DNA from 3 places in the Bacillus sp. T3 genome. Region 2 is predicted to be linked to each of the others. Evidence: riboswitches for the same ligand, from Rfam matches in the RefSeq annotation. Region 2 holds a riboswitch; each other region holds the start of a gene.
The links. Region 2 has a riboswitch for glycine ahead of gcvT (glycine cleavage system aminomethyltransferase GcvT). Riboswitches for the same ligand answer to the same signal wherever they lie in the genome.
Positions count from the first base shown of each region.

Region 1: another riboswitch for glycine. It lies ahead of RGF10_RS10610 (ACT domain-containing protein); the one in region 2 lies ahead of gcvT (glycine cleavage system aminomethyltransferase GcvT).
Region 3: another riboswitch for glycine. It lies ahead of RGF10_RS16440 (amino acid permease); the one in region 2 lies ahead of gcvT (glycine cleavage system aminomethyltransferase GcvT).

Region 1 covers NZ_CP137761.1:2,042,400-2,053,386, reverse strand. The annotation lists gene RGF10_RS10675 (YitT family protein) at 1-428, opposite strand, end outside; gene RGF10_RS10670 (N-acetyltransferase) at 672-1,133, opposite strand; partial or broken gene RGF10_RS10665 (D-alanyl-D-alanine carboxypeptidase family protein) at 1,328-2,235, opposite strand; partial or broken gene RGF10_RS10660 (DUF1292 domain-containing protein) at 2,490-2,764, shown strand; gene RGF10_RS10655 (DUF6254 family protein) at 2,801-2,929, opposite strand; gene RGF10_RS10650 (hypothetical protein) at 2,968-3,348, opposite strand; gene RGF10_RS10645 (CarD family transcriptional regulator) at 3,649-4,128, opposite strand; gene RGF10_RS10640 (hypothetical protein) at 4,309-4,800, shown strand; gene RGF10_RS10635 (DedA family protein) at 4,846-5,457, opposite strand; gene RGF10_RS10630 (sporulation protein) at 5,575-5,964, opposite strand; gene RGF10_RS10625 (hypothetical protein) at 6,488-6,691, shown strand; gene RGF10_RS10620 (YwbE family protein) at 6,691-6,888, shown strand; partial or broken gene RGF10_RS10615 (PFL family protein) at 6,963-8,325, opposite strand; gene RGF10_RS10610 (ACT domain-containing protein) at 8,344-8,619, opposite strand; glycine riboswitch at 8,713-8,790, opposite strand; gene RGF10_RS23805 (DEAD/DEAH box helicase) at 8,941-10,911, opposite strand.
Region 2 covers NZ_CP137761.1:1,415,127-1,426,113, reverse strand. The annotation lists gene RGF10_RS07320 (lipoate--protein ligase family protein) at 1-242, opposite strand, end outside; gene RGF10_RS07315 (rhodanese-like domain-containing protein) at 431-811, shown strand; gene RGF10_RS07310 (FbpB family small basic protein) at 993-1,130, shown strand; partial or broken gene gcvPB (aminomethyl-transferring glycine dehydrogenase subunit GcvPB) at 1,222-2,658, opposite strand; gene gcvPA (aminomethyl-transferring glycine dehydrogenase subunit GcvPA) at 2,651-3,997, opposite strand; gene gcvT (glycine cleavage system aminomethyltransferase GcvT) at 4,017-5,129, opposite strand; glycine riboswitch at 5,490-5,578, opposite strand; gene RGF10_RS07290 (DEAD/DEAH box helicase) at 5,808-7,496, shown strand; gene RGF10_RS07285 (YqhG family protein) at 7,474-8,265, shown strand; gene RGF10_RS07280 (YqzE family protein) at 8,509-8,688, opposite strand; gene RGF10_RS07275 (shikimate kinase) at 8,743-9,237, opposite strand; gene comGG (competence type IV pilus minor pilin ComGG) at 9,253-9,633, opposite strand; gene comGF (competence type IV pilus minor pilin ComGF) at 9,634-10,104, opposite strand; gene RGF10_RS07260 (hypothetical protein) at 10,052-10,384, opposite strand; gene comGD (competence type IV pilus minor pilin ComGD) at 10,368-10,808, opposite strand; gene comGC (competence type IV pilus major pilin ComGC) at 10,808-10,987, opposite strand, start outside.
Region 3 covers NZ_CP137761.1:3,196,027-3,207,013, forward strand. The annotation lists gene RGF10_RS16395 (MFS transporter) at 1-397, opposite strand, end outside; gene RGF10_RS16400 (zinc-dependent alcohol dehydrogenase) at 677-1,207, opposite strand; gene RGF10_RS16405 (zinc-dependent alcohol dehydrogenase) at 1,174-1,701, opposite strand; gene RGF10_RS16410 (FadR/GntR family transcriptional regulator) at 1,938-2,672, opposite strand; gene RGF10_RS16415 (SDR family NAD(P)-dependent oxidoreductase) at 2,838-3,596, opposite strand; gene RGF10_RS16420 (transketolase family protein) at 3,644-4,597, opposite strand; gene RGF10_RS16425 (transketolase) at 4,597-5,430, opposite strand; gene RGF10_RS16430 (lysophospholipid acyltransferase family protein) at 5,568-6,245, shown strand; gene RGF10_RS16435 (DUF2621 family protein) at 6,638-6,898, opposite strand; gene RGF10_RS16440 (amino acid permease) at 7,052-8,425, opposite strand; glycine riboswitch at 8,572-8,651, opposite strand; gene RGF10_RS16445 (ZIP family metal transporter) at 8,877-9,614, opposite strand; partial or broken gene RGF10_RS16455 (CBS domain-containing protein) at 10,344-10,795, opposite strand.

The sequences.
Region 1 (10,987 bases), 630 kb from region 2:
AAATTAAAAATCATAACGGACTGTCCAATTGAAAAAGGAGTACGTTTACTAATTAGAATTGCCATAATCTCCGTTCCATCAAGTGATCCCCCGAAACGAATAATCGTGCCTACACCCAATCCTAATAAAAAACCTCCAATTAGGACAATTATTACAGGATCATCTGTAATGGCAGGTTGAGGTTCAAGGATAAAGGTTCCAATTGATAATGAAAAACTCGCATATAGACTAAGCAGCAAAAATCTTAATCCGAGAAAATAGAATCCTATGAATAAAAATGGTGTATTTAAAATTAACAGCAAAATTCCGATGTTCACGCGAAAAAACTTAGTGAGGATAATAGCGATGCCGACAATGCCCCCATCTATGATATTATTTTTCACTAAAAATAATTGTAGTGAAATCGCAACTAGTACCGTACCTCCCAATATGAATAGACCGCTTCTGAAAAGATTTCTCCTTCGTGATCGATATAGATTTATATAAAAGGGAATCCGGTTCTTATACATACATTACCCCTTTTGATAAAGTTATAGTGCTTACTCGTCCACATGTATATCTAACTATATTCTTTGAACGAAAGAATAATTTCCATTTTCAGTCTTTTGTTTTTTCCACAAACACAAAACAGGCTAACTCATTTAAAGTTAGCCTGTTTAACTAGTTTTCTATTAATTTTTTATAAAATAGACCATCGCAATTTCATCACAGCTAGGCATTTTTGGACAATTGATACAATCACTCCATACCTTTTGAGGCATGTTATCCTTTACCGTAACCTCAAAACCACATTTTTGGAAAAATTCCACCTGGTACGTTAGAGAAATCAATCTTTCAATTTCAATCCGTTTTGCTTCTTCAATAATTTGATCTACGAGGAGTTTACCAATCCCGCGCTTTCCCATGTTTGGGTCAACGACTAATGATCGAATCTCAGCTAAATGTTGATCAAAAATCGTTAAACTTGCGCACCCAACAATTTCCCCTTCTATAACAGCAACAAACATCGCTTGGATATTTTGATAAAGCGATTCTCTCGTTCTTGGTAATAAAACCTTTTGTTCTGCATAACCAATTATTAGGTTATGTATTGTCTCTATATCAGAAATCTTTGCCTTCCTAATCTCCACCATCAATCTCACCTTTAGTTTCTAAAGTATTTTTATGCATAAAAATAAATTCTTACTAATATTTAATCATAAAACAGAATAATTAGAAACAAATTTTTTAGTAATTATCTTTCAATAAATACTTATAGAAACGAAAAAGGTCCCTGTCCTTTTTCGAAGCACTTAGCTACGGTTTAGGACAAGAACCTTTCTTATCATTAGTTGTTAACTGGTATCGCGTTAAAATATTCTTCGAGGGTTATTCCACGATTCATAATATCTGAAGCAATCGTTTTGCCGACATATCTCAGGTGCCATGGTTCATACTTGTACCCAGTAATAGCATCTTTTCCTTTTGGATAGCGAATGATAAATCCATAATCAGCAACATTTTCTTGGAGCCATTTTGCTTCCGCTGTACCTCCAAAGCAATCCTCGGCTGCACAACTTCCATCCCCTCCAGGTAACATCAATTGCAAGACCAGTTTCGTGTTCACTTGTTCCTGGTACTGCACTATATGTTCTCGCTTTTTCATATCCATCCTTTTGCACATAGTAATTAAACAAAGATACTTGTGTAGCATGTGATCGATAACCTGATACTCCTAGGAGATTAATACCATCAGCCTTTGCCCCATCAAAGAGTCTGGAAATCGCAGAAGCTGCCTCACTTCTCAATTTTCTTTTTTCCGCTGTAGCTGAAGAAAGGTATGGAATCGATGTTGTTACGAGATCCTGTGGTGAATAATTCTCCGGAAGCTTTCTTTGTTTATTTACCAATACTGGAATACTCTCCAGGCTGAGCGACCACTTCGATGCCATCCCCACTGCTCGTGGTAGTTCCGTTTTGAGCCTCGTTTTGATTCGGTTGGTTTTGGGCTGATGCTGATTCTTCTTGTTTTACTTGGTGTTTTGTTTTTGACTGATCTTCCTTATTTTGGACCTTTTGTTCAGCAGAGTTTGATGTTTTATTTTCAGCCTCTTTTTTATCAGTGGTTGATGGTTGCTTAGATCCCGAGCTTTGTTGGTTTATATCGGTCTCAACTATCTGCTTTTCTTCGTTGCAGCCTGCCAAAATAAAAATTAAAACGATGAAACAACAAAAGATGCTACGTATATTTCTCATAATATTACTTCCCTTAAGTTAAGATTTAGTTATTACATACAGAACAACAAAAGCTTTATCATTTTATCACATATGGAAATTGTTAGGAATAGTCGAATACTCTCATCATTCGACTTAAAAGATAAATTTATTGATTGCAACAACAAACAATTAAATAAATCCGTCCTCAAATTTGTATGAAATAATCAATTTATGGGATGATATTGTATAGGCAGTTAGATCTTTCCATAGGAAATAAGAAGGGAGAATACATAATGGAAAAAATTGAAGTTGGTGAAGTTTTTACGATTGAAGATCATGATGGAAACGAGCAAGAAGTTGAAGTGCTAGGAACCATTGAGCTAAAAGGCACAGAATATGTCGCTGTTGGGTTTGTAGAAGATATTCAAAACGAAGATGAAGAGGAAGATATTGATCTCTTTTTTTAAAAGTCGATGTAGACGGAGAACTTGCTGCTATTGAAACGGATGAAGAATTTGAAATGGTTTCAGAAGCTTTTGACCAAATTTTCGACGAAGCCGACGAGTAAAGCGAGAGGACCAAGGTTTGAACCCTGGTCCTTTTTTTATTTATTTTTGATATCATTTCCTTTACCTTCTGCTAACTGTTCAAATGACTTAACTTTTCCATGAGGGTGTTGATCTTCTTTTTTTACGCGCCACAACCGCTCTTTTTCATGCTTAGATTGGCTCATTGTCGAAAACCTCCTTTTTGCTAATTATTTTAGTGATTTTATATAACGAAATCATCAAAGTCTTCTTTTTTAGGTTGTGAATCTGATGTTGGTAATGACTCAGAGAATTCCTCATTCTTCGTATTTTGCTTCGAAAATGCAGCATCTTCTACTTTCGGTGTTAACTCTTTGGCAAATTCAGCAAATGCTACATTAGGTAACGAGATGTTTTTACTTTTTTGAAAATTATCCATTAAGCCTTGCAAGCGATCAGATTGGTTGGTTTGATTTTGGCTTTTACCAATGCGATACGCAGCAGCACTCATTCCTAAGCCAAGAAAGGACGCTAACATAATTCCCTTTTTACTCGTTTTTCTTTTACCAAACAGATTTATATTTTTGCTTATATCATTCAAAACATTCATCCAATTATTATTCACATTAACACATCCTTTTTTGAACTTCAGAAGTTCATTCATTATCAACAACTTTTATTTTTCCTCAAAAGAGTTCAATTATTCTGGTATCGATTTGGTTTTATAAACATCATTTTATAACAAAGACTCTGTTGATTTCCGCTCCAGGTGCTCCCTTTCTGCGAGGGAGTTTCGCACCTTCCACTCCAATCAACAGAGTGTTCAAACATAAACAATATTCTTTAACATGTCCTTACCAAAAAATAAAATAATAGGCAAAAAAAAAAAGCCTTTCAGCTTTTTCACTCTTTTTATTTCATATTTTTATGAAGGAATGTTTTCACTCAACATATCCATCGCTTGAATTTCATCGAGTCCTTTTACTAATCCTAGTTCGCTAACGAAAATTTTTCTAGCGCTATCAAGCATCTGTCTTTCGCTTGAATTCAAGGTCTTTTCTTTGTTAATTCGCATAAGATCCCGGACAACCTCAGCACCTTCAAGAATATCACCCGTTTTTAATTTCTCCATGTTGATTCTATATCTGTCTTTCCATGTAAGCGATAGATCCGATTCTCCGTGGTAAAAAACATCTAATACCTCATCAAGGATTGGGATATCAACAACCATCCGTATGCGCGAACGTTCAACCTTTCCCATTGGTATCAATACATTCATGTTATTGATAGGCATTTTAATGACATAATACTTCTGAGTTTCTCCGAGTACTTCCTTTTCTTCAATGGCCTCAATGACTCCTGCTCCATGCATTGGATATACAATGTTATCGCCGATTTTAAACAGAACATCCACCTCCGTATTAGGTACCTTATTAAGGTTAACACAGATTAGTTTTTTTATCAAATTTATTATATTATCATTAAACAAATATTTTTGTCAACATTTTTCACTTTTTTTCCATTTAATTTTCTTTCATATCGGACTTCCCAGTTCTCATAAAGTAGGGATGAGGGGGTGCACGGTTTGAGAAAGCGCATCATTGTATTATTTGCATTTTGTTTCGTAATCCTATCAGGCTGTTTCAATGACCCGATTCAGGATGAATTACTTCAGTATCTTAATAGCGACTTAACAACAGCTCATAAACTCGAAAAGAAAGCCGTATCAGCCTATGAAGGTGTTACTGGTGCAAACTTCACCAATGATCAGGTGTTGTATGAGACGTTAAAAAATGAAGTCATTCCGAATTATGAAAAATTTCTAGATGAGCTTAACTCAGTCAAAATAGAAAATACAGAATTAAAGGAAATCCATGATATTTATCTCGAAGGTGCCAAACTTCAATATGAAGCATTTACAATCATTATCAAAGCATTGGAAACACAAGATCCAGTTCTGATTACAAAAGCAAATGAAAAACTAAAAAAAGGGAGAAAGCTTATTGAAGACTATGTAAATAAGCTTGAACAATTAGCAAAGGATCATAAAGTTACAATTGACAAAAACGAAACCTAAAAAATATGGCTGACAAGGTGAATATTCAGACACCTAGTCAGCCATTTATTTTTTATCCCTTTTTTTCAATATAAAATAAACAAGTAAAACCAATGCCACTACGAAAAAAATGATATAGATGATATTTGCGTAAACTCCCATAAAATCGAGGACCTTTTCCCACGAATTCCCAAGCAACGCACCTGCGCCAACAAGTAGCGAATTCCAAATTAGTGTTCCCACTGTTGTGAAAAACAAAAAGATAAGAAGCTTCATATTCGACATCCCTGCTGGAATCGATATCATACTTCTAATAAAAGGAATCATTCTACAAAACAAAACTGTCCAATAGCCATGTTTGTCAAACCAGGCATCTGCTTTTAAAATATCCTCCTGTTTTACATGAAGATATTTCCCCCAGCGGTCAATAATTTTTAACAACCGTTCCACATCAAGCAGCAGTCCAACTCCGTACAAAACAATTGCACCAGCTATCGAGCCCCCTGTTGCAGCTAATATGACCCCTATTACACTTAAGTCAGAATAGGTCGTCATAAATCCTCCAAAAGGTAAAATTAACTCAGATGGTATTGGCGGAAATACATTTTCTAAACACATCAGCAAAAAAATACCTACATAACCAAATTGCCCCATAAAATCAGTAATCCAAGTTTGCATGAAACGCCTCCAAAAAAGATAACACAAATGCGATAACAAAGAGGTTTTCCAATTTTATCCTAAATTCATTTCTCCTTTATTATAGCAAATTGCGTACAATGCTTATAACAATTTCACTTAATCGACGATAAAGATTGGATCGTGATCCAGACTTTTCACACCCTCATTAAAAATAAGCTTTGTTTTAAAATGATATGAGCTTGTTTGTGACGTCCTTTCTAAATCCTCCGAAAGCTGAAAGTGAAATTCAAAATGACTCCTCTCTCCAGAATCAATTTGCTGTTTCGTTAATATTGTCACAGAATCAATTATTTCTTCCGTTTCTAAAATCGGATTTGTTTTGACGAAATCACACTCAATTCTTTTGATTTGTTGTTCAACCGTTCCGCCGATAATATGAATTCGACCATTCACCATTTCAGCTCGTCTATATCTATTTTTATCTATGATTAAGTCGACCTGAGCAGAACCAATTCCCATTAAAGACATGTATTTTCTTAAAATCATGATTACCTAACCTCCGTAAAATTTTTTTATTAAACGCTCCGTTAAGTTTGCCTGTTGATTTCCGCTCCAATCAACATAGTGAAAAAATCAACTATGAGCTTTAACAGAGCCTAAATAAAAATTAAGCATTAGTATAAACGAAAAAGACCGTTACCTATGATTGGTAACGGTCTAAACATAAAGACCTTTACCAAAATGGTAAAGGTCTGGCTAACAACATCAATGCTGCCAACAAAGCCGAGAGCAAACACTCTGAAATGACGACCTTGCTGTTAAAGCTACTCCCCTTTAGAGGATACGTTATTTAATTAACATAAGCATAATGGGAAATCCCCTTAAAGTCAATAATTAATTAGCCGTATTCTTCATGCCTTAATGATGAAAAATAGATTATAATATATGTTATGTTAAAGAAAGTTGTTGATTTTTAAGCACTCTGTTGATTGGAGCACCTAGAGCGGAAATCAACAGACAAAATTAACAAAGCATTAATATAAATACTAAAACGAATGGAGAATATACCATGTCTGATCAAATGCAACCAGAAAAAACCGATACTTCTAAAAAGAAATTGAGCCTCCAGGAAGCAATCAAGCAACAACTCGAAAATAAGAAAAACAAATCGGCAGCAAATCAGTCCTATGCTAATGCTTCAACAGCAACAAAAAAATTAACAAGCCAACGGACTAAAAAAACAAATAATCAAAGTAGACGCACCGGTGTATAATGGGAGGACAAAATCGTAGTAACATCTCTCCAGGTACTCAGGTCAAGATTGTCCTTAAGGCGGATCAAAAATCCGGAAAACTGACAAATGGGGTTGTAAAAGACATCCTCACAAACTCTAGCTTTCACCCACACGGGATCAAGGTTAGGCTTCTCGATGGACAGGTTGGTAGGGTCAAAGAAATACTTAGTAATTAACAAAAAGCATTGAAGGTATAGTTCCTTCAATGCTTTTTGCATGAATTAAAACATTTATGAATTAAGATCTAACATTAATTAATTAAAGCCTGAAGTGGAGCAGGAATTCTTCCGCCACGACGGATAAACTTTTCAGAGCTAAAAGGATTTACACCCATGACAGGTGCGCGTCCAAGCAAGCCGCCAAATTCCACCATTTCGCCTTCTTCTTTGCCTGGTACCGGAATGATCCGAACAGCTGTTGTCTTTTTATTAATCATTCCGATTGCCGCCTCATCAGCTATAATGGCTGATAGTGTTGCAGGCGTAACATCTCCTGTGATCGCAATCATATCAAGTCCGACTGAGCATACGCATGTCATCGCTTCAAGCTTTGAAAGAGTCAAGGCTTTATCGATAATTCCACGAATCATTCCATTATCCTCACTGACAGGAATGAACGCACCACTTAGTCCACCAACATAAGAACTCGCCATCGCTCCACCCTTTTTCACGGCATCGTTCATTAAGGCAAGTGCCGCAATGGTTCCATGTGTACCCACACGTTCAAGTCCAATTTCTTCAAGAATCTCCGCAACGCTATCGTTAATTGCATTCGTTGGGGCAAGCGATAAATCCATTATTCCAAATGGAACACCAAGACGCTCTGCCACTACTCGTCCAATTAACTCACCTGCACGGGTAATTTTAAAAGCGGTCTTTTTTATAACCTCGGATACTTCACCTAAGTCAGCATCTTTATGACGTTTAAGTGCATTTAATACCACTCCTGGACCACTTACGCCGACATTTAACACGACTTCTCCTTCGCCGGAGCCATGGAAAGCACCAGCCATAAACGGATTGTCCTCAACCGGAATTACAAAAGACAACAAGCTTTGCACAAGCTAGGCCATTTTGATCTTTTGTCATTTCTGCCGCTTCCTTCATGATATGTCCGAGCTTACTTACCGCGTCCATATTAATCCCCGTTCTCGTTGTTGCAACAGAGATTGAAGAACAAACTCGCTCAGTTACCGTTAAAGCTTCCGGTAGTGCATCCAGCAAGGTTTGATCCCCTTTTGCAATTCCTTTATGTACTAAGGCAGAATATCCACCAATAAAGTCAATGCCGAGAACCTTTGCAGCTTTATCGAGTGTTTTGGCTAACTCCACTGCCTGTTCCTTCGTTGCATTGCCCAATATTTCTGCGATTGGTGAAATAGAGATACGCTTATTGATGATTGGTATACCAAATTCCTTCTCAACCTCTTCCGCTACCTCTCTTAATCTGCTAGCGTAAGTTGTGATTTTATCGTATACTCGCTGATTCATTTTTTCAAAATCAGAATCCGCACAATCGTGAAGATTTATTCCCATTGTAACAGTACGAATATCTAAGTTTTCCATTTGAACCATGCGGATGGTTTCCATCATTTCTTGTATCGCAATATTCATTCTAGGTGGCCCCTCCTTCTATATCCGGTGCATGGCTTGGAAAATTTCCTCAAGCTGGATGTTTATTTTTAGACCTAACTCAGCACTTACTTCATCAAATTGCTTCTGTAATTGGTCAAGATTCTCTTTATTCGATACGTCTACTAGCATCATCATTGTAAAGAAGTCCTGTAAAATAGTCTGACTAATATCCAAAATATTAATACTGTTATCAGCCAATATGTTGGTCACCTTTGCAATAATTCCCACTTGGTCCTTTCCAATTACACTTACAACTGCTCGTCTTTGGTTCATCCTACACACCTCTTATATTATTTTAAAATAAAAAAAAGATTGGATTAACTCCAATCTCAGCAGGGAATAGAATAACATATTTTTTAATTCCTATGTTACTCTTCTGTCCTTTTGCCTGAGATTGTGAATCCTTCGGCGCCACTTTGATGCGGTCTCTCCAGAAGCTGCTCCAGTTATAGTGTGACCCATAACCTTCATTGCTTACTATAATATTTAAATAATAATGTGATGGTACCAATAAATAATAAACCCGTCAATAGGGATGATTATTTTTTGAAAAATAACACTATTAACGAGTTTTTATTTACTGGACTTTATGTTTTACCGTGACTTTCTTTTTGAAGCTCCACCTTTTCTAGTGGAACCTATTTTGGTAGCACCACGGACAGTATCAGATGATTTCTCAAAGCGACGCTGATTACTATTTCTTGAAGCTTTTGGCTTTTCAAATTGACGTTGCTCGCCATCTCTTGAACCTTTTGTTTTTTCAAAGCGACGCTGCTCGCCATCTCTTGAACCTTTTGATTTTTCAAACTGACGCTGCTCGCCATCTCTTGAGCCTTTTGCTTTTTCAAATCGACGCTGCTCGCCATCTCTTGAGCCTTTTGTTTTTTCAAATCGACGTTGCTCGCCATCTCTTGAACCTTTTGATTTTTCAAATCGACGCTGCTCGCCATCTCTTGGACCTTTTGCTTTTTCAAATTGACGTTGCTCGCCATCTCTTGGACCTTTTGCTTTTTCAAACCGACGTTGCTCGCCATCTCTTGGACCTTTTGCTTTTTCAAACCGACGTTGCTCGCCATCTCTTGAACCTTTTGCTTTTTCAAACCGACGTTCCTCGCCATCTCTTGAACCTTTTGTTTTATCAAACGTACCAGCTGTTTTCTTCGAACGACCAGGTTCTGCCGATTGAAAATGGTCTTCCCTTGTCTTTCTTCCTTTAGGAGTCTTATTATCAAACTTTTTCTCTTTTCGGCCTAGTTCATCGCTATTATTTTTTCGAGAAAAAGGGCGACCTTCGCCTTTTCCATCTTTTGCAGCTGCACGATTTTTCCCTGGTTTTTTCCCAAGTTTACTTGATGCTGTTGCTGCCTTTCGACCACCTTTGGTTTTCTTTTTTGTGGAAGTTGATTCTGGTTTATCCTCAGTTTCATTTCCTTCATTTTCAGCTTTTATCATGTTACCTATATTTTGCTTTTTAATCGTAATATTCAGTTCTTCTTCAATTAAGTCAAGAGCTGGACGATCTTTGGAAGCATACAACGTAATAGCTAGACCAGTCATCCCAGCTCTACCTGTTCGACCAATCCGATGGATGTAGCTTTCGGCGTCTTGTGGAATATCGTAATTATACACATGTGTAACACCTTCAATATCTAAGCCTCTAGCAGCTACATCGGTGGCAATCAGCAACTGAATCTCAGCATCTCGAAATCTTTTCATGACCTGTTCCCGTTTCGCCTGAGTTAGGTCGCCATGAAGCTCATCACATTTAAAGCCATGAGCACGTAGAGCATCATAAAGTTTGCTGACCCGACGCTTTGTCCGGCAAAAGATTACTGCTAAAAACGGCCGATGTGTTTCAATTAACTCAATAAGTGTCGCTTGCTTAGCTCGATCAATTGTAAAAATCGCCATTTGTTTCACTGTTTGTGCAGGCCCTTGAGTTTTTTCCACCTGAATAGTTTGAGGATTACGCATGTACGTACGAGCTAATTTCTGAATTTCCGGTGGCATCGTCGCTGAAAAAACAAGCGTTTGTCGACTATTCGGTGTTTCCTTAATGATTTCCTCCACTTCATCTAAGAATCCAATATGAAGCATTTGATCTGCTTCATCTAGGACAAGTGTATTTAATTTAGAGAAATCAACTGTACCTCTCCGAATATGATCTAATAATCGACCAGGTGTGCCGACGACAATTTGAATATTTTTCTTTAATTTATTTAACTGTTTTTCAACATCCTGACCACCATATACAGCCAAAACATCGATTTCATCGTTATCGTTGATAAGCTTTTTCACTTCTGCTGTAATTTGCAGAGCTAATTCTCTTGTCGGAGTCACGATCAATGCTTGAATATGCTCTGCATTTAGATCCATTTTTTCTAAAATCGGCAAAATAAATGCGAACGTTTTACCCGTTCCTGTTTGCGCTTGAGCAATAATATCTTTTCCATCCATAACGAATGGGATTGCTTGTTCTTGTATTGGAGTTGGAACCACCACTCCATTTTCCGTTAATTTTTTTACTAATTCTTCAGAAATACCCATTGATAAAAAATCAGGCAAACAAAACCCCTACTTTCCTTTTTTAACTCATCCTTTTAATAATGAGTGTTTAACAAGGAAATAGCAAATATTCTTT
Region 2 (10,987 bases):
CGCCCCCCTGTAGGTCTACGCACAAAACCTAAACCATGTCTTTTGACAGCATCCATATCTATTTCTTTTTCTACCTTTTGAAAATAACCGATGGAAAGCGTTGAAGGACTCCAGCCATAAAAGCGGATCGTCGGTGGAATTTTCCCCACGCTATGCCAATCTAACAATGCTTCATCCAGCGCCATGTTAAAAGCTGGCGAACAATCTCCCGAATCAATGAAACGCCATACTTCTTTTTCCATATCCCATCAACCTCAACTTTATAATGTTCATACATTTATAAAGTCTAACAAACTGCATACTGAAAACAAAACTATACGCATTGCACCAATTGCAATCAAAAAGTTTTTTGGGTATTTTCTTTACTCTATGGTAGTTGCCCTTATATAATTAAATATGGCTTATGATAGCTTGAAAGGAGCAAGGAACATTGGATACACTTTACATCTTACTGATAATGTTGGGAGCCTTCCTTATTTACACTGTCATCACATGGTTCTACCAACGTAAAATCGTTAAAACTCTGACAGAAGAAGAGTTTCGTGCCGGTTATCGAAAAGCGCAATTAATTGATGTTCGCGAACCAAATGAATTCGAAGCAGGTCATGTTATTGGTGCAAGAAACATTCCTCTTTCACAATTAAAAATGCGCATAAAGGAAATTCGCCCAGATAAACCTGTTTACCTTTATTGCCAAAGTGGGGCGCGAAGTGGTCGTGCAGCCCAACTATTATATAAAAAAGGTTATAAGGACCTCTCGCATCTTCAAGGCGGCTTTAAAAAGTGGACTGGCAAGATTAAAAGTAAATAATAAGCAAAAGGCCGATCAACGATGATCGGCCTTTATCAATTTAAACTCTATTTACAAAAAAAACACTTTCCATCTGTCAAAGTATGTGTTTTTTTGATATTGTTCGATTTTTTGTAATATTTGAGTTATTCATATAGTTAATACTATTGATATAATGTTTATATCAAAGGAGGAGACAACTATGAAAAGAAAATTCCGTAAGAACTTTCAACAACTCATTATTCAGAATCGGCTCGAAATCAAAAACAATCCTTATGAAATGGAACGAATAGAAAAAAAGATAGACGAAAAGCATTCAAGACCTCATGTATCTCGTTGATTCACAATTTCAAAATAAACGATAAGCACTTCCACCAGTTAAAAGCGGAAGTGCTTATTTTATTTTTGCCTACTTTTGATAGCGCAGCACCTGGCTTTCGTGCTGCTAAAGCTTCATCAAGTCTACTAACTACGGTCGTATGCGGAGCATCCTGAACGATTTCTGGTGTTTCCTCTACCTCTTTTGCAATCCGAATCATAACATCAATAAAGGCATCAAGCGTTTCCTTTGACTCCGTTTCAGTCGGTTCAATCATCATGCACTCTTCGACATTTAGCGGGAAGTAGATGGTTGGTGGATGATAGCCAAAATCAAGCAATCGCTTAGCAATATCAAGTGTCCGAACCCCAAGCTTCTTCTGACGTTTACCACTCAGGACAAATTCATGCTTACAATGCTTATCAAATGGTAAATCATAATAAGCTGAAAGGCGTCTCATCATATAATTTGCGTTTAGTACTGCATTTTCCGTTACTGCCTTCAATCCATCTGGCCCCATTGAACGGATATACGTATAAGCCCGTACATTAATACCGAAATTACCATAATACGGTTTCACACGGCCAATCGATAGCGGCCGATCATAATCTAAGACATATTCATCTCTATTTTTCGTAACTACTGGTTTAGGAAAAAACGGAATCAGCTCTGCTTTTACGCCGACTGGCCCTGAACCAGGACCGCCACCACCATGTGGCCCGGTAAAGGTTTTATGCAAATTTAAATGTACGACATCAAAGCCCATGTCTCCTGGCCTTGCTTTTGATAATACTGCATTAAGATTCGCACCATCATAATAAAGCTTTCCGCCAGCACGATGAACAATCTCGGCCATCTCCACGATATTTTCCTCAAACAGACCAAGTGTGTTCGGGTTGGTTAGCATTAACGCTGCTGTATCCTCCCCCACAACTCGTCGTAAATCATCAAGATCGACCAAACCGACTTCATTTGATTTAACGGTGACGGTCTCGAGGCCAGCAACTGTTGCGGATGCAGGATTCGTTCCATGCGCAGAATCGGGAACAATGACTTTAGTCCGCTTCACATCTCCATTCGCCTCATGCAGGGCACGAATCAGCATTAGTCCAGTCCATTCCCCATGGGCTCCGGCCGCTGGCTGCAAGGTAACCTCATCCATCCCTGTAATTTCTTTAAGGTGCTGCTGCAGGTCATACATAAGCTCAAGAGCTCCTTGAACAGAGCTCTCATCCTGAAGTGGATGAAGGTGGGCAAAGCCGTTAAAACGCGCGACTGATTCATTTATTTTCGGATTGTATTTCATTGTACATGAACCTAGTGGATAAAAGCCGGAATCGAGTCCATGATTCCGCTTCGACAATGCTGTGTAATGTCGGATTATATCAAGCTCTGAAACCTCAGGAAGGTTCGGTGCATCCTCGCGCAAATATTCTGAAGGGATTATGCTTTCTAGTTCAACCTCTTGGATATCCATTTCTGGCAAACTATAGCCAATTCGCCCCTTAGTACTACATTCAAAAATGAGCGCTTGATCCTGTTTAAGCATGGTGATCCCCCACTTCTCTCACAAATTCATCAATCTCTTCTTTCGTGCGCAGTTCCGTAACAGCGACTAGCATATGGTGCTTTAATTCAGGAAAGTCGCGCCCTAGATCATAACCGCCAATCATGCCTTTCGAAAGTAGGAGACGATTCACTTCCTTGACAGGCTTTTCTAATTTAATTACAAACTCATTAAAGGAGGGGCCGTTAAAAACAACAGTCATACCGGCTTCCACTAAGGATTTTTTAGCATAATGAGCCTTCTGAATATTGGCGAGCGCCATTTCTTTGACACCCTGCTTCCCTAAAGCTGTCATCGCCACCGATGCTGCAAGAGCATTGAGCGCTTGATTCGAGCAAATATTGGAAGTCGCTTTATCACGACGAATATGCTGCTCACGCGCTTGGAGGGTCAGAACGTAGCCACGTTTTCCATTCTCATCAACTGTCTGCCCGACCAACCGCCCCGGTACCTTACGCATTAATTTATTTGTCACAGCAAAATAGCCACAATGTGGTCCCCCAAATGCGGTTGGTATTCCAAAGGGCTGGACATCACCAACGACAATATCTGCACCAAAGTGTCCCGGAGGAGTTAATGCACCCAGTGCGAGCGGGTTACTTGAAACCACGAACATTGATTTATGTGCATGAACAATCTCTTCAATTTCTTTTAGCGGTTCAATTCGACCGAAGAAGTTTGGGTATTGGACAATGACTGCCGCAACTTCATCAGTCATCATCTCAGCAAGTTTTGCCAAATTCGCAATACCATCAGCATAAGGGAGTTCGATTACGTCAATGTATTGCCCTTTTGCATATGTTTTTAATACTTCTTTCGACTCTGGGTGAACACCACTAGAAACGAGCACTTTTTTTCGTCGGGTTTGACCTGCACTAAGCATCGCTGCTTCAGCCAGTGCCGTTCCACCATCATACATCGAGGAGTTTGCCACATCCATTCCAGTCAGCTCACAGATCATGGTTTGAAATTCAAATATGGCTTGAAGCTCCCCCTGAGAAATCTCAGGCTGATACGGTGTATACGCTGTATAAAATTCAGATCGTGAAATTACATGATCGACAATCGTTGGTATGTAATGATCATATACCCCGGCACCGAGAAATGATGAATACGTTTTTAAATCAGCATTTTTTCCTGCAAGCACACCAAGTTCTTTTAGTAGCCCAGACTCTGATTTTGCTGGTTTTATTTGGTACTCTCCTTTAAATCTTACTCTCTCAGGAATATCACTAAAAAGCTCATCAACCGTTTCGACACCAATGGTCGCGAGCATCTCATTCTTATCATTTTCGGTCATTGGTAAATAACGATGCTTCATTCGTTCTCTCCTCCATCATTTATAAACTGGTTGTTGTTTTTTTATAGAAAGGCGTCTTCACGATTTTTGCCTTTAAACGTTTCCCACGTATTTCTACTTCCACTTCATTATCAATAGATGACTGCTCAGTCTTTAATAGCGCTAAACCAATATTTCTTTTTAAGGTAGGCGATTGAGTCCCCGTTGTGATTTCTCCAATTAATTCTTCACCCTTATATACTGGATAACCATGTCTTGGTATCCCACGATCAATCATTTCAATTCCGACGAGCTTCCTCGGAGCTCCTTTTTCACGCTGCTCTTTTAACACCGCTTTTCCAATAAAATCTGTCTCCTTATTAATCTTTACTGCAAAGCCTATTCCCGCCTCAATCGGAGTGATGTCAGGGCTTAGTTCTTGACCGTATAGTGCAAGCATTGCCTCAAATCGCAAAGTGTCTCTTGCTCCTAACCCACAAGGGATTACACCTTCATCGCTTCCAGCAGCTAAAATTGCATTCCAAATTTGAATTGCATCCTTTGCCTCACAATAAATTTCAAACCCATTCTCGCCGGTATAACCTGTTCTAGACACTAATGCCTTCGATCCCTGAATCGTTACATCTTGTTGAAATTGAAAAAATCCCATATCCACTAACTGTATGTCAGCGCAAAGTTTTTGCAGAATTTTTTCGGAAGCAGGACCTTGTAACGCAAGTTGCGCTGTTTGCTCTGATAAATTAACAAGCTGTACGTCCCCTTGTAAATGGTTATCGAGCCATTGGTAGTCCTTATCAATATTGGATGCATTGACGACAAGCAAATAGTGATCGTTTGCTCTTTTATAAATGAGCAAATCGTCTACTGTACCACCATTCTCGAAGCACATTGCCGAATACTGAGCCTGACCAATCATTAATTTTGATACATCATTTGTCATCATCTTTTGAAGGTATTGAAGACTGTCAGCTCCCATTACTTCAATTTCACCCATATGAGAAACATCAAACAAGCCGGCTTTCGTTCTGACGGCTTCATGTTCATTTTTTATGCCAGAAAATTGTACCGGTAGCTCCCAACCACCGAAATCAATTGTTTTTGCACCAAATTGCTTGTATACATCGAATAAAGGAGTTCGTTTCAACTTCGTCATCGTCTTCCCCCTAAAAAATTAGTAGACAAATCTTGAGCTTCAGGTGTGCCAATATACTGTTAAGTTTGTCTGTTGCTTTCCGCTCCAGGTACTCCCTTTCCGCGGGGAGTCTGGGAGCCTCCTCGGCGCTTTAGCGCCTGTGGGGTCTCCCAAGACACCTTCTCCCGCAGGAGTCTCGCACCTTCCGCTCCAAACAACAGGTTGCCCAAAAATCAACAACGTTTTTTACACAGCTAAATAAAAAAAGACAGAGACCTCCCGTTGTTCTTACGAGTGGTCTCTGTCCTGGCACCTGAAAGTTTACCGAAAACGGCTGTCCCCTTTGGTGGCTCCAATATTTCGGAGCTCTCTCCAGAGCTGCGTCGAATAAGAGTTCTTTTGCCTGAGAGATTCGCTTTTACGCTTGCTCCTTCGGCGCCACATGGAGTAGTCTCTCCCCTTATTGTCATTCGCATCTATATTTTTTTTGATATTGGGTAGGATAATACCCAAATACATAAAAATTACTTCCCCAATTAACAACTGTGGGAAATTTCAAAACATTTACTATTATTATCATCCTACCATCGAAACGTAATCTTAAGCAATATCTTTATTCATAAATATAAGACGCTAAATTATATCGTTTCGAACATTTTATGCTTTTATATTCTTAATATGATAAAGGAGCTGGAAACAATGTCTGTCCAAATCAATTTCGATTCTTCCTGGCAGGATGAATTTTTGCAAAGAATGACCAACGATGGTCCTTGGGGGAATTGGGAGCTATATAAATTAGCGATTGATGTGGAAGAGCACACAGTCATTCAAGATTTCGAAGGACTTCAGGCACCGAAGCATTTATCTGATTTGACACCACTACCCCACCAGCTCGAAGTAGCAAAACAGGTCGTTGAAAACATGCATGGAAAAGCGATATTAGCTGATGAGGTCGGACTCGGAAAAACAATTGAAGCGGGATTAATTTTAAAAGAATACATGATCCGTGGGCTCGTTAAGAAAGTATTAATTCTCGTGCCAGCCTCATTAGTTAGCCAATGGGTTATGGAGCTTAACTCGAAATTCTACATTCCGGCGATTGGTCAGCGAAAAAGCTATGTATGGGAGCAATATGACGTTGTTGTTTCCTCGATTGACACAGCAAAACGCAGTCCCCATCGTGAGATTATCTATGAACAAAATTATGATTTAGTGATTATAGATGAGGCTCATAAACTTAAAAACAACAAAACAAAAAACTATGAATTTGTGCAAAGCTTAAAAAAGAAATTTTGTTTACTACTAACAGCAACACCGATTCAAAACCGAATTGAAGAAGTCTTTAACCTAGTTTCACTATTAAAGCCCGGTCATTTAGGAAATGAAACGGCTTTTTATGAAAAATATAAACGTGACAGTCGCTCCATCAGCGACGATCAACACCTCAAAGAGCTGGTCAATAAGGTGATGATTCGCAATCGTCGTGCCGACACTGGAATCGAATGGACGAAACGTCACGTTGAAACGATTCCAATTGAATTTTCAAAAGAAGAACGCAATCTGTATGATTCGATATCCTACCTCCGCTCAGGCGGCGATTGGCTCGCATCAAGCCAGTTTTCATTTATGACTTTACAACGAGAAGCTTGCAGCAGTCGTGAAGCAGTTTATTTCACCTTAAAAAACATGCTGACAAAGCAGGAAACACCATCAACCATGTTTAAAGAAACGATTCAGTCGTTGATTTCAAAGGTTGAAGCAGTCCAGCAAAACTCAAAAGCAAAAAAGGCACTTGAATTAATTCAATCAATTAACGATAAGGTGATCATTTTCACCGAATATCGGGCCACCCAAATGTATTTACAGTGGTTCCTAAAGCAACATGGCATCACGTCCGTACCGTTCCGTGGTGGTTTTAAACGCGGTAAAAAAGATTGGATGCGAGAGCTTTTTCAAAAACACGTCCAAGTTTTAATTGCCACAGAAGCTGGTGGAGAAGGGATTAACCTCCAATTTTGCCATCATATCATCAATTTTGATTTACCTTGGAATCCAATGCGTCTCGAGCAAAGGATTGGCCGGATCCATCGACTTGGTCAGGAACAGGATGTTATGATCTATAATTTTGCTACGAAAGGAACCGTTGAGGAACATATATTAAAACTCCTTTACGAAAAAATTAATCTATTTGAAAAAGTCATTGGTGAACTTGACGATATTTTAACAAAATTAGAATTTGGAAATTTTGAAGATCATTTGGAAGATATATTTGGTCACTCCTCATCCGAGGGCGAAATGAGGATTAAAATGGAGAATTTAACCTCGATGATTCAATTTGCAGAAGAAATGAAAGTAGGTGAATCGAATGCAGCAGCAGGAAATTCATAATTTTTTAGAACGGTATTTTCATGCAAACCATTGTGAAATCACAGAGAATGATAAGGGATATATGGTCGTCCAACTGACCAATGAGCTGGATAAGGAATTAATGAATAGACCCTTTTATTGGCATTATTTAGAAAAAACCGGCGGGACACCTAATCCAATGAAAATTACCTTTATTACAAATACACAGCTTGCCCCAGATCATGTGAAGGGCGAAACCATTCATTTTGGTTCACCGCGTCTGCACCAGATTTTCAATTCAACAAAAAGTCTTGCAGGCTATATCCGCCTTTATCAAAAGATAAAACATCATCATAGCAAGCAAACACCTTTATACCCATGGATCGGTCTCAATGTAAAAATATCCTATCAATGTGACCGTAAACGAGATGTATTCAAATCAATCGGATTGCAGCTTATCAATGGAATGATGGTTGAAGATTTTCATAGAAGACTATTGGAAGTCCCTTTAACACCTAAAATCCCAGACTACGCTTTTACTCTATCCCCGCTGATTATGCCAAAAAGTGGACTGGTGAGAATTGAGCAATATTTTAGAAATACACTTGAGCAGGAAGACCATACTTGGGCAGACGAAGCAAGAATGCGGTGGCAGAAGGATTTAGATTTGCTGCATCACTTTTATGAGGATTCTGAAATAAAAGAAGCATTTGAAACAGAAAAAGCTGCATTACAAGAGCAATATGAGCCCAAAATCAACATCTCAATCGTGAATGGTGGAATATTTTATTTAAATGATAAAGCCATTTAAGCGCTCTTTTTTAAGAAGGCTGCGTTAAAGAAAGATGTTGATTTTTAAGCAACCTGTTGATTGGAGCGGAAGGTGCGAGACTCCTGCGGGAGAAGGTGGCACGGGAGACCCCACAGGCGCTAAGGCGCCGAGGAGGCTCCCGGACTCCCCGCGGAAAGGGAGCACCTGGAGCGGAAATCAACAGACAAATTTAACAGAGCCTTAAGAAAAAAGAGGCTGATCATAATATCAGCCTCCACCCTTCTATCGTTTACGCCTAAACATTGAAATCAACACGTAAGGAATAACTCCAAACCAGTGATATAAAAAGGGTTCCTTTGTTTCCTTCCGATCATGCTTGTGCTTAATGCGTACATCCTTGGGTTGATCAATATATTTTACAAATGTTTGCGTAATGTATTTAACATAATCATTTGTCTTCATTAGACATACCTCCGCAGACTGCTTCAGTTAACAGTATGCCCAAAGATTAGCAACTTAAAAACACGCAATAATCTCATTTACAATCGCTTCAATGTCTTTTCCCGTTGTCGTTATCTTCAAATGACAGCTTTCCTCATACAGCGGGAGCCGATCTTTATAAAGCAGAAAAATAACATTCTGTTTATCCTTGGCTAACAACGGTCTTGATTGATCGTGTTGTAATCTCACCAGTATTTCCTCAGGATTTGCATCCAAATAAACGACTGTTCCCCGTTCTTTCATAAACTTTCTATTTTCTTCGGCGAGGATGATTCCGCCCCCCGTTGTAATTACTATGTTCTCGGTGGGCAATCCAGCTAACATTTTCGATTCTAGCTCTCGAAAATAGCTTTCTCCGTGTAGGGCAAAAATCTCATTTATACTTTTTCCTTCTTGTTTCACAATTTGCTCATCCGTATCCATCACTATAAGCCCTAATTTTGAGGCTAATTCCTTGCCAACCGTTGTTTTCCCAGCTCCCATTAACCCGGTTAAATAAATTGCTTGCACTTCTCTATCCCCTGTTCAATTCTTTTCCACCCATTTTACCATTTTTTTCTGTAATTTGTTATAATATGCGAATCCAATTGCCTTTTCACCTGACGAAAGGGTTAAATTAAAGGTTAATTTTAATAAGCTTCCTGTATCCTCGATTGTAATATCCATCTTCCCATCACTAAGTAAAATAGTACTTGGATTTTGGAGCAACTCACCATTTTGGAGCTGGGTTTCTACTTTCCGAACACAAAATAAATAATAGTATTCTTGTGCCAATATCGTATCGGTTTCTTGTTTCAGCCTTTTCTCATTTAAAAAAAGCTGGGAATGGACAATCACAAATGTGGACAATAACAGGAGCATACAAAGCGAGAGGGGATAGGTAAAACCCTTTTCATTCTTTACCATTCACAAAACCACATCCCTTAATAAAACCCGGATTTCCTCCTGATACTTATTACCAAAGTAATCCTCGACTGAAACGAACACACCGTTTGGAAGCCGCGTAAATTGAAAAGCAGCCACCTGTTGCAGGATAATTTCATGCCCCTTTCCATCTACTCGTCTGCGCAAAGTGGTTCCGTACTTCTCATAGATTATAATCTGACCATCTTTTTCAAGCTGAATTCTTTGATTGACCACCGTTATTTTTTGACTCATTCTCAATTCTTTTTTCATTTGACTAATGAAGACTTCCCATTCAAAGTGTTGTATTCTCTTCTCAAGCGGTTGATCCTGAATGAGCAGCTGTACCATTAAGGGTAGCAGGATAACAATCATACTAAAGATTGAAAAAGCAAATAACATCTCTACAAGTGTAAAGCCTCTATCGTTCTGGTTTTTTACAAATTTGTTTAGGGACTGATTGGCCATAATCATATTCTACACACACCTTTATGTCTGAAGTTTCTCCACTCCAGCGAATCTCATAAACCGTTCCATTAAGATGAACAAGCTGGCCTTCTGTGGATACTCCTTCAACTACATGCCTTTCTAATGCATCGTAAAGAAGATGAGTTGCAGTATTCTCTAGTTGTAGCTGTGCAGATTGTCCCCATACTAACATCACCATCGGGAGCATGAATCCTGTCAAAAGCAGCCATGTCGCCAACGACAAAAGCAATTCTGCTAAAAAATAACCATTATTCCTTTGTAACATAAAACCGCCCTTTCCCTATCTGGAAGGTCATGCGATAAATTCCTCCACCAATCCTAATATAAAAGGAGCCAAACTTCGAAATATTCCCATCAGGTAAGTACTGAAAATAGAGCGGCAGCGTCCCCTCAGTTATTTGAATCTCCTTAGAATAATGTCTTTGCATAATGATTGGACCTGATAGATTCTCACGGATATAGTAGTAATTTTTCTCAGACATTATATTGACTGTAATAATGGTTTGATGAGAAATCGCATACTGCTGAGCAAATAGAAGATCGGATTTAAATTGTGAAAAAAACAGACTTTTCTCCAGTATGTTTGTTTGCGGTTTTAAGATGATAAGAGTTATGGAGGAGATTAGTAGAAATATGGAGAAAACAACTAGTGTTTCAGTTAACGTAAAACCATTTTGATTCTTCCACATTAGGATCCGCTTTCAGTCTTTGTGACCTCCCCATTTGCACCAATGACAATTGTAGTTCCTTCTGAACAAGCTGTTTTACCACTTTTTAAATAACCCTCGGAGATTAACTCCTCTATATTAGCTGGGTATTGATTATGATCCATTTTGTAAGCCTGAACTTGAGCTTCAACCATCTTCAC
Region 3 (10,987 bases), 1.8 Mb from region 2:
AGCCACTTAAATAGAAAACCATACATGGATAAAAACTCGCTTCAGCAACCCCTAAAAGGAAACGTGCCGTATAAAATTGCCACGGTGTTTGAACAAAAGCCATTAATACCGCAATAATTGCCCAAGTTACCATGATTCTACTAATCCATTTTCGGGCACCAATCTTTGTCATAATAGCGCTTCCAGGTACCTCTAAAAGAAAATACCCTAAGAAAAAGATTCCGGCTTCAAATCCGAATACCGCATTTGAAAAACCTAAGTCTTCATTCATTTGCAATGCGGCAAAACCGATGTTTACCCGATCAAGAATCGAAATTGTAAAACAAAGAAATAAAAACGGAATTAACCTTAACGTGACTTTTTTTGTCGTTATACGCTCTAATTGAAGTAGATCCAATATAATTCCTCCTTAGGTTTTCTTTTAACTTCCAGATTCCATTTTTGAACAATTAAAACTAGGTAAACCAGTTATAGGAACAGCCAACATTACATCATTTGCACCGTACGTAATTTTGCAAGTGCTTACATTTATTCATATAAAAACTACTATTCGTCAAAATATCGATAATCTAAATCTACCGATCACATTTATTCTATTAAAACTTCATATCATTGATCCAAAAAGCTAAAAAATAAAGACTATTTTATCATAGCAAATTTTACGGTACTAATTATATTAAAATTTCAAAAGTACTTTAATAACCTGTTCTGTTTTTTCGTCAACTACTTTCATTGCGCTCTTGACCTCTTCAATCGGCACAACCTTTGAAATAAGCATTGACGTATCAAAAAGACCGTTTGCGATTGCCTCTGCAGCAATTTCGAAATCTTGCCGAACATACATATTTGAACCCAATAATTTGACTTCTTTATTTTGTATGTAAGATAAGTCGATTTCCGGCTTCTTTCCAAAAAGTGCAACTTCTGAAACCTTTCCACCTCTTCTTACAATTTTTAAAGAATCATTTAAAACAGATTGAATTCCGACGGCAATAAATACTGTGTCGACCCCTTCTCCATCGGTTAGATCTAATATTGTTTCAACAACATCATTATGATTTGTATTAATTAGTTTGGTGGCTCCAAGCTTACTAGCAATTTCCAAGTTATACTCGACAGCGTCTGTAATAAATACTTGTGTTGCCCCAGAGCTTTTAGCAGCTAACAACAGTCCTAATCCAATCGGACCTGCTCCAAGTATCGCCACTTTTTCCCCAGGCCGACCCCTGCTTTTCTCACAGCATGGACACCCACTGCTAGTGGTTCAATCAGTGCACCTTGTTCGAAGGTTACATTGTCAGGAAGTTTTACGATCGTTTTTTCTGGTACGACAATAAATTCTCCAAATGAGCCAATCCATTCCTGAGTACCAAGAACCTTTTTTCGTTGGCAAATATTATAGTTTCCTGACTGACATGATTTACAAACCCCACATCCATAATGGGGCTCAACAGTCACTCGATCCCCAACTGAAACCATTTTTACTTCTTGACCAATTTCAACGACGACTCCTGCTAATTCATGTCCTGAAATGACCGGTGGAATTCGAAAGGGATGGGTTCCATGGTAAGCATGAATTTCGGATCCACATATGCCAGTTACAATAACTTGAATTTTGACTTGATTAGGATGTTGTAACTCTGGAATATCAACTTCTTCTAAAACGACTGAATATGGCTTATCGATTACTGCCGCTCTCATCTTCTACCCCCTTATTAACATCAGATAACTGTAACTCTCTTTGTTGTAAACTTAACTACTTGTCTACTAAGGTACCTTATATATTTAATATACTTTTACTTGTGTTGGTTTGTCAACAAGATTATAAAAACTATTGGTAAAAATAAAAAACCTAATGCGCAGCTAAGTTTACTAGCTTCCATCAGGTTTTAACAGTAGGTGAAAAGCAAAAAAAAATCCCCTTGTTGGGAATTTTTTTAATCTTTCCAATAACGATCGTATAAGTTTTGCATATGATCTGCCATGATTCGTTCTGCTTCTTTTTCATCATGTTCCTCTATCGCTTTGATAAGTAATTTGTGCTCTGCAAAATTACGATCACGATAATCAGGACGGGTAACTGTTCGATCCCGTAAAAATTTCCACATTTCTTGTTGCTTCATCGTTGCCGAAATAGCAGCCATGATACTGATATATAAGTCATTATGAGAGGCCTTAGCGATCCCATTATGTAGTGCCTCATCTGTTTCTGGAACATAGAAGCCTGCTTTTGTCTCTTCTTCCATTTTTTCAATTGTAGAGCGTAATTCTTGAATATCCTCATCTGTAGCTCTTAAAGCAGCATATCTACAAATAAGCGGCTCAATCGTCATTCTTGCTTCCACAATATCTTCTGGAGACACGGTTTCAAGTAAAATCCCTGATTGAGAGTTCTCTGAAGCGATTTGATTATTTTTGACATACACTCCCTCACCTTGACGTGAATAAATAAGACCGTTTAGCTCTAATGCACTGAGCGCCTGTCTAACGGGAGCACGGCTTACACCGAATTGCTCACACAGCTCTCTTTCTGCCGGGAGTTTGTCACCTATTTTAAATGTTCCTGATTGAATTTCAGAAAGAATTTGATTATAAATTTGAATATATAATTTTTTACTTGATACAGGATTAAAACTGATAATAACCACTTCTCTCCATATTTTTTGAATCATATTTTTTATAATTTATCCTTGATTAATTATATACTGTTACTTTTTAATGGGCAACAACCTTATAAATAGCTCCCTTTATCCAATTAACACTTTTCCTTTATACAGGAATACAGGCATGCCAGTGTGGGATGCCTGTAATGTAAGAATATCATAAATGTTTATCCATTAATCCATATGTGAGCCGCCGTTAATATCGATATCTTCACCAGTAATGTAAGAAGCTTCTTCAGATGCTAAGAAAGCAATTGTCGCCGCCACTTCACTTGTTTCACCAGGTCTACCCATTGGAATGCCTGCAATGACTGATTTAGCATCTTCTTCAGGCAAGGATTTCCAAATTTCAGTATTAACAAGCCCTGGCGCGACACAGTTTACGGTAATACCATCAAGTGCTACTTCACGAGCTAGGTTCTTCGAGAAGCCTAAAACCGCGGCCTTTGAAGCTGAATAGTGAGGACCTCCGAATACGCCCCCTCCTCTTTTTGCAGACACAGAGGATAGACTAATGATTCTACCAAACTTTTGTTTTTTCATTGTTTCTAAGACTGATTGAGTACACAAGAATAAACCAAACATATTTACACTAAATATTCTTGTAATGTCTTCTAAGGTCATATCTTGAACTGTTACTTTCTGAGAAATCCCTGCATTATTGACCAATATATCGATTCTGCCAAACGTTTGTAACGTTTTCTCGACCATTGCATCACAAGATTCTTTACTTGTAACATTTAGCTCAACACCAAGGGCTTTTCCACCAGCCTCTGTAATGGCATTTACTGTATCTTGTACACCAGCATAATTAATATCTGCAATTACCACAGCTGCTCCCTGCTTAGCAAGTGTTAGCGCAATCGTACGGCCAATCCCCTTTTCGGAACCGCTACCAGTAACAATCGCTACTCTATTTTTCAATTCAAACATTATCAATCTCTCCCATTTGACTATTTTTATACAAAATTTGCTTAGGATTACGAATTAAGCATTTCCTTTGCTGTTCTAACAATGTCATTAACCGTAATTCCGTTAAGCTCCATTAGTTTTTCGTAAGGTGCAGATTGTCCGAACTGATCTTGAACTCCAATTCGTCTAACTATTCCTTTTCCTTCTTCAGCAACAACTTCACATACTGCACTGCCAAGGCCATTTAAAATATTATGATCTTCAACTGTAATAATCTTACCAATATTTAAACAGTCGACTACTGCATCACGATCCAGTGGTTTTATTGTATGCATATCTAATAGCTTTACGGATATGCCTTCTTTTTCTAATTCCTTTGCTGCTTCTAATGCTAAATAGACAGTGTCTCCATTTGCAATGATGGCTAGATCGCTTCCATCCTTAACCTTTTTTGCTTTTCCAATAATGAATTCTTCATTTTCTTCATAGATGACAGGAACAGCATCTCTTGTAAATCGTAAATAAACTGGCCCGTACAGTTCTGCTGCTTGTTCTACTAATTTTCTAGTAGAATAATAATCTGCGCCCATAATGACTGTCATATTTGGAATCGTTCTTAAGACACCCATATCCTCAATACTTTGATGACTTGCACCATCATTTGCAGGAGTTAATCCACCATGAGAACAGGCAATTTTTACATTTAGGTTAGGATAGCAAATCTCCTGTCGAATTTGCTCTGCCATTCTTAATGAACCAAAGACCGCGTAAGTGCTTACAAATGGAATTTTGCCAGTTGTGGCGAGTCCAGCTGCTAAACCAGCAGCATTTTGTTCAGCAATCCCTACGTTTACATGTTGATTTGGTAATTGCTTAGCAAATTCTGTTGTTTTGCAAGACTTACCGATATCAATATCCACGACGAAAATATTTTCATTCTTTTTTCCTAATTCTACAATTACATCACCGAAGGCTTCACGTGTTGCTTTTTTCACTAAGATATCTTTTTCTAGTAAACTCATTATCTTAAACCTCCTGCTACTTCTGCCATTGCAAGTTCATATTCTTCTTTATTTGGAGCAACTCCGTGCCAGCCACAAACGTCTTCCATGAAAGAAACGCCCTTACCTTTAACGGTGTTGCAAACTATACATTTTGGTTTTCCATTTTTAGCTTCTCGAATATTGTCTAATGTCTTGACAATTTCTTCCATCGAATGCCCATTTATTCTTTTCGTTTCAAAGCCAAATGCTTCGAACTTCTTTTCTAAATCCTGGTTCGGCATTACTTCTTCCGTTGTACCATCAATTTGTAGTCCATTATCATCTACAAATACAACGAGATTATCTAATTGGTATTTGACTGCACTTTGGGCAGCCTCCCAAATTTGTCCTTCTTGACACTCGCCATCGCCAACGATGGCAAAAACCCGATAATCCTTTGCATCTCTTTTTCCACCAAGTGCCATTCCTACTGCACAAGAAAGTCCCTGTCCAAGTGATCCAGTTGAAATATCAATACCTGGACATTTTTTCATATCCGGATGACCTTGAAATGGTGAGCCGTATTGTCTTAAAGTATGAATTGTTTCATAAGGAACAAACCCAAGTAAGGCTAATGCTGAATATTGGATTGGACAAACATGACCTTTTGATAAGACAAACCGGTCTCTGTCTTCCCATTTCGGATTTTTAGGATCAATGTTCATTTCCTTAAAGTAAAGTGCCGCTACGACATCAGCTGCAGATAGGGAGCCTCCAGGATGTCCAGATTGTGCCCCATATATCATCGTAAGTGCAGCTTTCCTTAATTCAATTGCTTTTTGTTTTAATTCCTCAATACTAATCTCTTTCATTTCAGTCACCTCGTTAAATTATGACTTGCTGATGTTTAAAGGCTCACTTGTTATGTTGTTCACTTGTCTACTAAGTTACCTTATGTTTTTAGTGTACCTCTGCTTTTGCCAATAGTCAACCATGATATACAACTATAATGAAATATTTTTATTTAGCAGAAGTGGATAAACACAATATTTTAACAGCATGGATTGTGTTAGAATATTTCTATGAGTTTACTATGAAAGAGGTTGAGGTTAGTTTGTTTTATAAAATTGCAGTATTTGTCGTAAGGGTGTTCTTGCACATCCGATTTAAAATTAAAATTATCGGGATTGAAAATATTCCGGAAGGTGCAGCTATTCTAGCAATGAACCACACTAGTAACTTTGATGGACCAATGGTTGGGGTCCATACCCCGCGTAAAATGTTTATTATGGGGAAAGAGGAGCTTTTCAAAAACAAGTTTTTTGCAAAGGTAATCCACGAATTAGGCTGCTTCCCGATCAAAAGAGGACAAGCGGATATAAAATCGCTAAAGTATACATTAAGAATCTTAAAAGAAGGCGGTCTATTTTCTATATTTATAGAAGGAACTCGCTCAAAATCAGGAGAAATGCAGGAGGCAAAAAAGGGTATAGGTTTTATCGTTGCCAAGAGCAAAGCACCGGTTGTTCCTACTTACATTTACGGAACAAGAGATAGCTGGTTTAAGTCTGCTGGTGTTATTTTTGGCAAACCAATGACCTTTGATGACAGCGTATCACATGAAGAAATTGCCCAGAGAATTGCGGTAGAATTAAAAAAGCTTAATCCGAATAAAGAACTTTCTTAAAGAAGGTTCTTTTTTTGTTAATTAAGCTGCGTTAAATTTGAGTGTTGCTTTCCGCTCCAGGTGCTTTGCTTTCCGCGGGGCGGGCGGTGAGCCTGTCTAGCTACAGCGGTTCAGGGGCTCGGGGTCATAAGCCAATCCGTCAAGAAGGTCAAAGAACGACCTTCATGCCGGCTCGTCTTATGCCTGTCGCCCCTGGGCAAACCGCCTCCGCTTTTCCTACTCCTCGTCGCTACCGCTCCTGCGGGGTCTCACCTGTCCCGCTGCTCCCGCAGGAGTCTTCGCACCTTCCGCTCCAATCAACTCGTGCCCAAAACAGCATTGAGCTTTAAAACAACCTTTTATTAATTAAAGAGGATCAACCTAACACATTAGGTTGATCCTTAACAAACTTTCTATTTCGCTTTCTCAAGCAATTCCTCAAAAGGTGCTAAATCTATTCCTTTTGCCTTTAAAAGTTTGACCGCACGAACTTGCATATCACCAGGTGATGCAATAATATAGCCTTTCACTACATCTTCCTTTGTAACAGTATCACTTGAAACGCCTTCCAAAATAATATTTTCGATTTTCTTTTTTGCCATTGGGCGTACAAACACGGGGATTGGACTAACTAATTCTTCCAATAAGTCTTTTGCATCTTGATTCCATTCCATAATATTCTATTCCTTCCTAATTTTAAAATTTCATAAACTATTATACATTTTTATACATTTATACACCATAGTAATATTATTAAATGTGTATTGTCTTAGATTTTTTCACAAAAAAACCGCACAATAATCACTGTGCGGTTGCTTGTATGTTGATTAAATTGCTTTTTCCTCTAATTCTACTGACTTTACATTTTTCTTTTTAAATCCATACAATCCAAATAATAAAACGAACCATAGTGGGGTTAGCATTAAGGCAACACGTGTTTCTTCCGCAATTCCCATGATTACAAGAAGAAAGGCAAAAAATGCTAATACAACATAATTAATAAATGGTGTAAGTGGTGCTTTAAAGGTAGATTTTGCACGCAAATCTGGGCGAGTTTTTGTATAGCGAATATGTGCAACTAGAATGATCCCCCAAACCCAGATAAAGCAAATGGCACTAATTGTTGTTACAATGCCAAACGCTTGTCCAGGAAGTAGTTTACTCAACAGAGCTCCAATCGAAATAACAACTGTTGAAGTAAACAACGCATTACTAGGTACCGCATTTTTATTTAATTTTGCAAATTGCTTTGGACCCTGATCATTACTGCTTAAATTGTAAAGGATCCGGCTCGTAGAAAATAAACCGCTATTACATGCTGATGCTGCAGAAGTTAAAACGACGAAATTGATGATTCCTGCTGCAACGGGAATTCCAACTAAACCAAATACTTGTACAAACGGGCTTTGAGAAGCGCTCAATTGTTCCCAAGGATTAATTGTTAGAATAACAATGATGGCACCCATATAGAAAAATAGAATTCGCAACGGAATTTTGTTAATCGCAGATGGTATGTTCTTTTGTGGATCAGATGTTTCTGCAGCAGATACACCAACTAACTCTACTCCAACGAAAGCAAAAAGCACCATTTGGAAGGATAGTAAGAAACCGGTAATTCCATTCGGGAAAAGACCACCATATTGCCATAAATTATTTAATGTAACCGCTCCGGCATCTGTTTTGAAACCAATAATTAGCAAAATTACGCCAATTGCGATTAGGGCAAGAATCGTAATAACTTTAATTAACGCAAACCAAAACTCTAATTCTCCAAAAAGTTTAACAGTTAATAGATTTAATCCTAATAAAATTATCAAACAAATGACAGGAGCAACCCATTGAGGTATCTCGAACCAATATTGAACATAAACACCAACTGCAATTATATCGGCCATCGCAATCATGACCCAACAAAACCAATAAGTCCAACCAGTAACATATCCTGCCCAAGGTCCGAGGTAGTCCGCAGCGAAATCTGTGAAAGATTGATAGCCTGAATTGGACAAAAGCAGTTCTCCTAATGCCCGCATTACAAAAAATACAGCGATTCCGATAATTAAATAAGCGAAGATAATCGAAGGCCCTGCTAATTGAATCGCCTTACCTGAACCTAAAAATAGTCCTGTACCAATCGTTCCGCCGATCGCAATTAGCTGAACGTGCCGGTTTTTTAAATCTTTTTTCAACTCTTGTTGTGCCACCTTCATTCCTCCAATACTTATTTTGATAGTAAAGCAAATGCTTGTACTAAGCACAATAAAAAAGAGATTGGAAGCTCCAATCTCTTAAAACGACAGAATAAAAAACAATATTTGTTATTCTTTATATAAAAATAACAAACAGTATTCGATACTCTTCTGTCCTTTTGCCTGAGATTATGAACCCTTCGGCGCCGCGATTAATCGCGTCCTCTCCAGAAGCTGCTCCTGCTATAGTTTGATCCATAGCAATCATAGCTCGCTTATTAAATTTAGTAATAAAGTGAATACTTAAAACCACTTTAATAAATATTGTGCGATAATTTAAAACTTTATCAGTATTTTTTCATTCGGTCAATACTATTTGAAATAGTTTACTTATAAAATCATATTTACATCAGAATTCTTTTCTAGCCTACTCCTCGAATTAGCATCTAAAAGTTTGATTGATCCATTAATGCCCAAAACCTGCAAATACTAGAAAAACTCTTAAAAATACCAGTCCAAAACATGCCCCTATAATCATTTTTATTGTTTGATGACTTCTGAATCCCTTCCACAATATTTCATAAAAGGTGACATAGCTCAGCGATCCGATTGCTATCCCCATAATCATTGTTTGCAGTTTTGGCGAATGCAAATCGATGCTCATTCCCAAATAGGTATTTAACCCCACTGCAAAAGATAGAAGACAGCTAAACACTATAAATTTTTTAACTTTCTGTTTCGAATTCAAAGCAGTAACCATTAATACCATGCCTTCAGGTATTTGGTGTATTAAAATGGCGATTAGTAATGAAGGGTGATAAAAATGCTGCTCAGATAAATTTAATCCCAATGCAAGTCCAGTTGGAATGCTGTGAATAAACAATGACAAAAACAAAAGAAAAAAGGTCTCTTGATACTCAGATTCAATATGTTTAGCACTGTGTAAATATTTTTCAAAAAGCAGCATCATAAAAATACCTAAAGAAACCCCAGAGACTATCCCAATATGCTGATATTTAGAAACTACTTCAGGAATTAAATCAAACGCCAACAAACCTGCTAAAATTCCACCGCAGAAAACATTAAGATACAAATGATTTCTATTAAAATACCGCCTAATGAACGGAACAGCTAATCCCCCTAAAGCTGTTCCGAAGAAGATAAACACCCCAATAATTATGCTTGTTCTAATTTCCCCTATCATGAGCTCCCCCATCAATGTCCATTTCTATAGTGTATTCAAGAAAAAATCCCCAATGACATCGAACTCAATGAGAGCGAATGACATACAGATGAATTTTAGGGATAAAAAAAACTGACTAGCAAAAGCATAGTCAGGAAGGCTGTGTGCAAGCAATAATCTAGAATCTTCTTTTTAAAGATGGAGACACGATCGTTTTCTCTAACAAATATTGTACTCCATATAACAAATATGCTTTATAGTGGAGGTAAATAAAAAATTGGAAATGATTTAATCCATTAAGGCTTATGATTTTTAATTTTTTAAGAATATCAATAAAAAGAAAAGCAAATAATCCATCAGCAATCACGTTTAGGAAAGCAAACTTTTTAAAGTTTCCGAACGAAAATTTAAGTAACCACATGGATAATGGCATATAAGGACCCACACTAAACGGGAGTTCATCCTTTAGAAAAGATTTGCGCTTATCGTAAAACTTCCACCAATTCCTTTTATGACCATACAGGTGATTAAGAATCTCAAAAATAACAATAAAAACCCCTGAAATCGAATATCTTTTAAAACTCCGCTTTCCGATAAAAAGCAGCGATAACCAGGGAAATAAGATTATTGCTATATTAAAGAATAAGTGTCTTTTTGTTATCATTCATTTCACCTCAGCCGATTTTGTCCAACTTTGTTTATCCTTTCCAAAAATCACAAAAAAAAACCGCCCATTTGAGCGGTCATTCTTTATTCAACAACATTATTTTCTGGTTGTGTTCTTAATTCTTCATTTCGATTGATTAATAGCCTATTTGCACAGTACTTTATAATTTCTCTTCTTGTAACAATTCCGATAAAGACTCCACCATCATCAACAACTGGAACAAAGTTCTGCTCCATTGCCCGTTCTATGATATCTTCAATTTCAGCGTTTATCGAGATTGCTTCATTACTTCGCATGAGCGGAATATCTTTTAGTTTCGTTTTATGTGTATTTTCGAACGATAAACCCGGGTGTTTTTGATTTTCCACAACAAATCCCCCTCCGTTATAGTACCCACATATTTCCCATCATTATCTAATAGTGGGACTGCGGAGTATTTATGATACTCCATTTTTTCTAACGCCTGTCTCATCGTTGATTCAAATTTAATAAATGCTACATCCTGTTTAGGAATCAAGAAAAATGCAATATTCAAGAAAAAGCCTCCTTCTTACCAGTGCTCGAAATTCGTTCATACTTTTCTTATAATTGATCCCCAATATTGAATACTCTATTTTTTTATTTTTGGCTTTGTTAAATTTGTCTGTTGATTTCCGCTGCAGGTACTCGCTTTCCGCGGGGAGTCCGGGAGCCTCCTCGGCGCCATAGCGCCTGTGGGGTCTCCCGT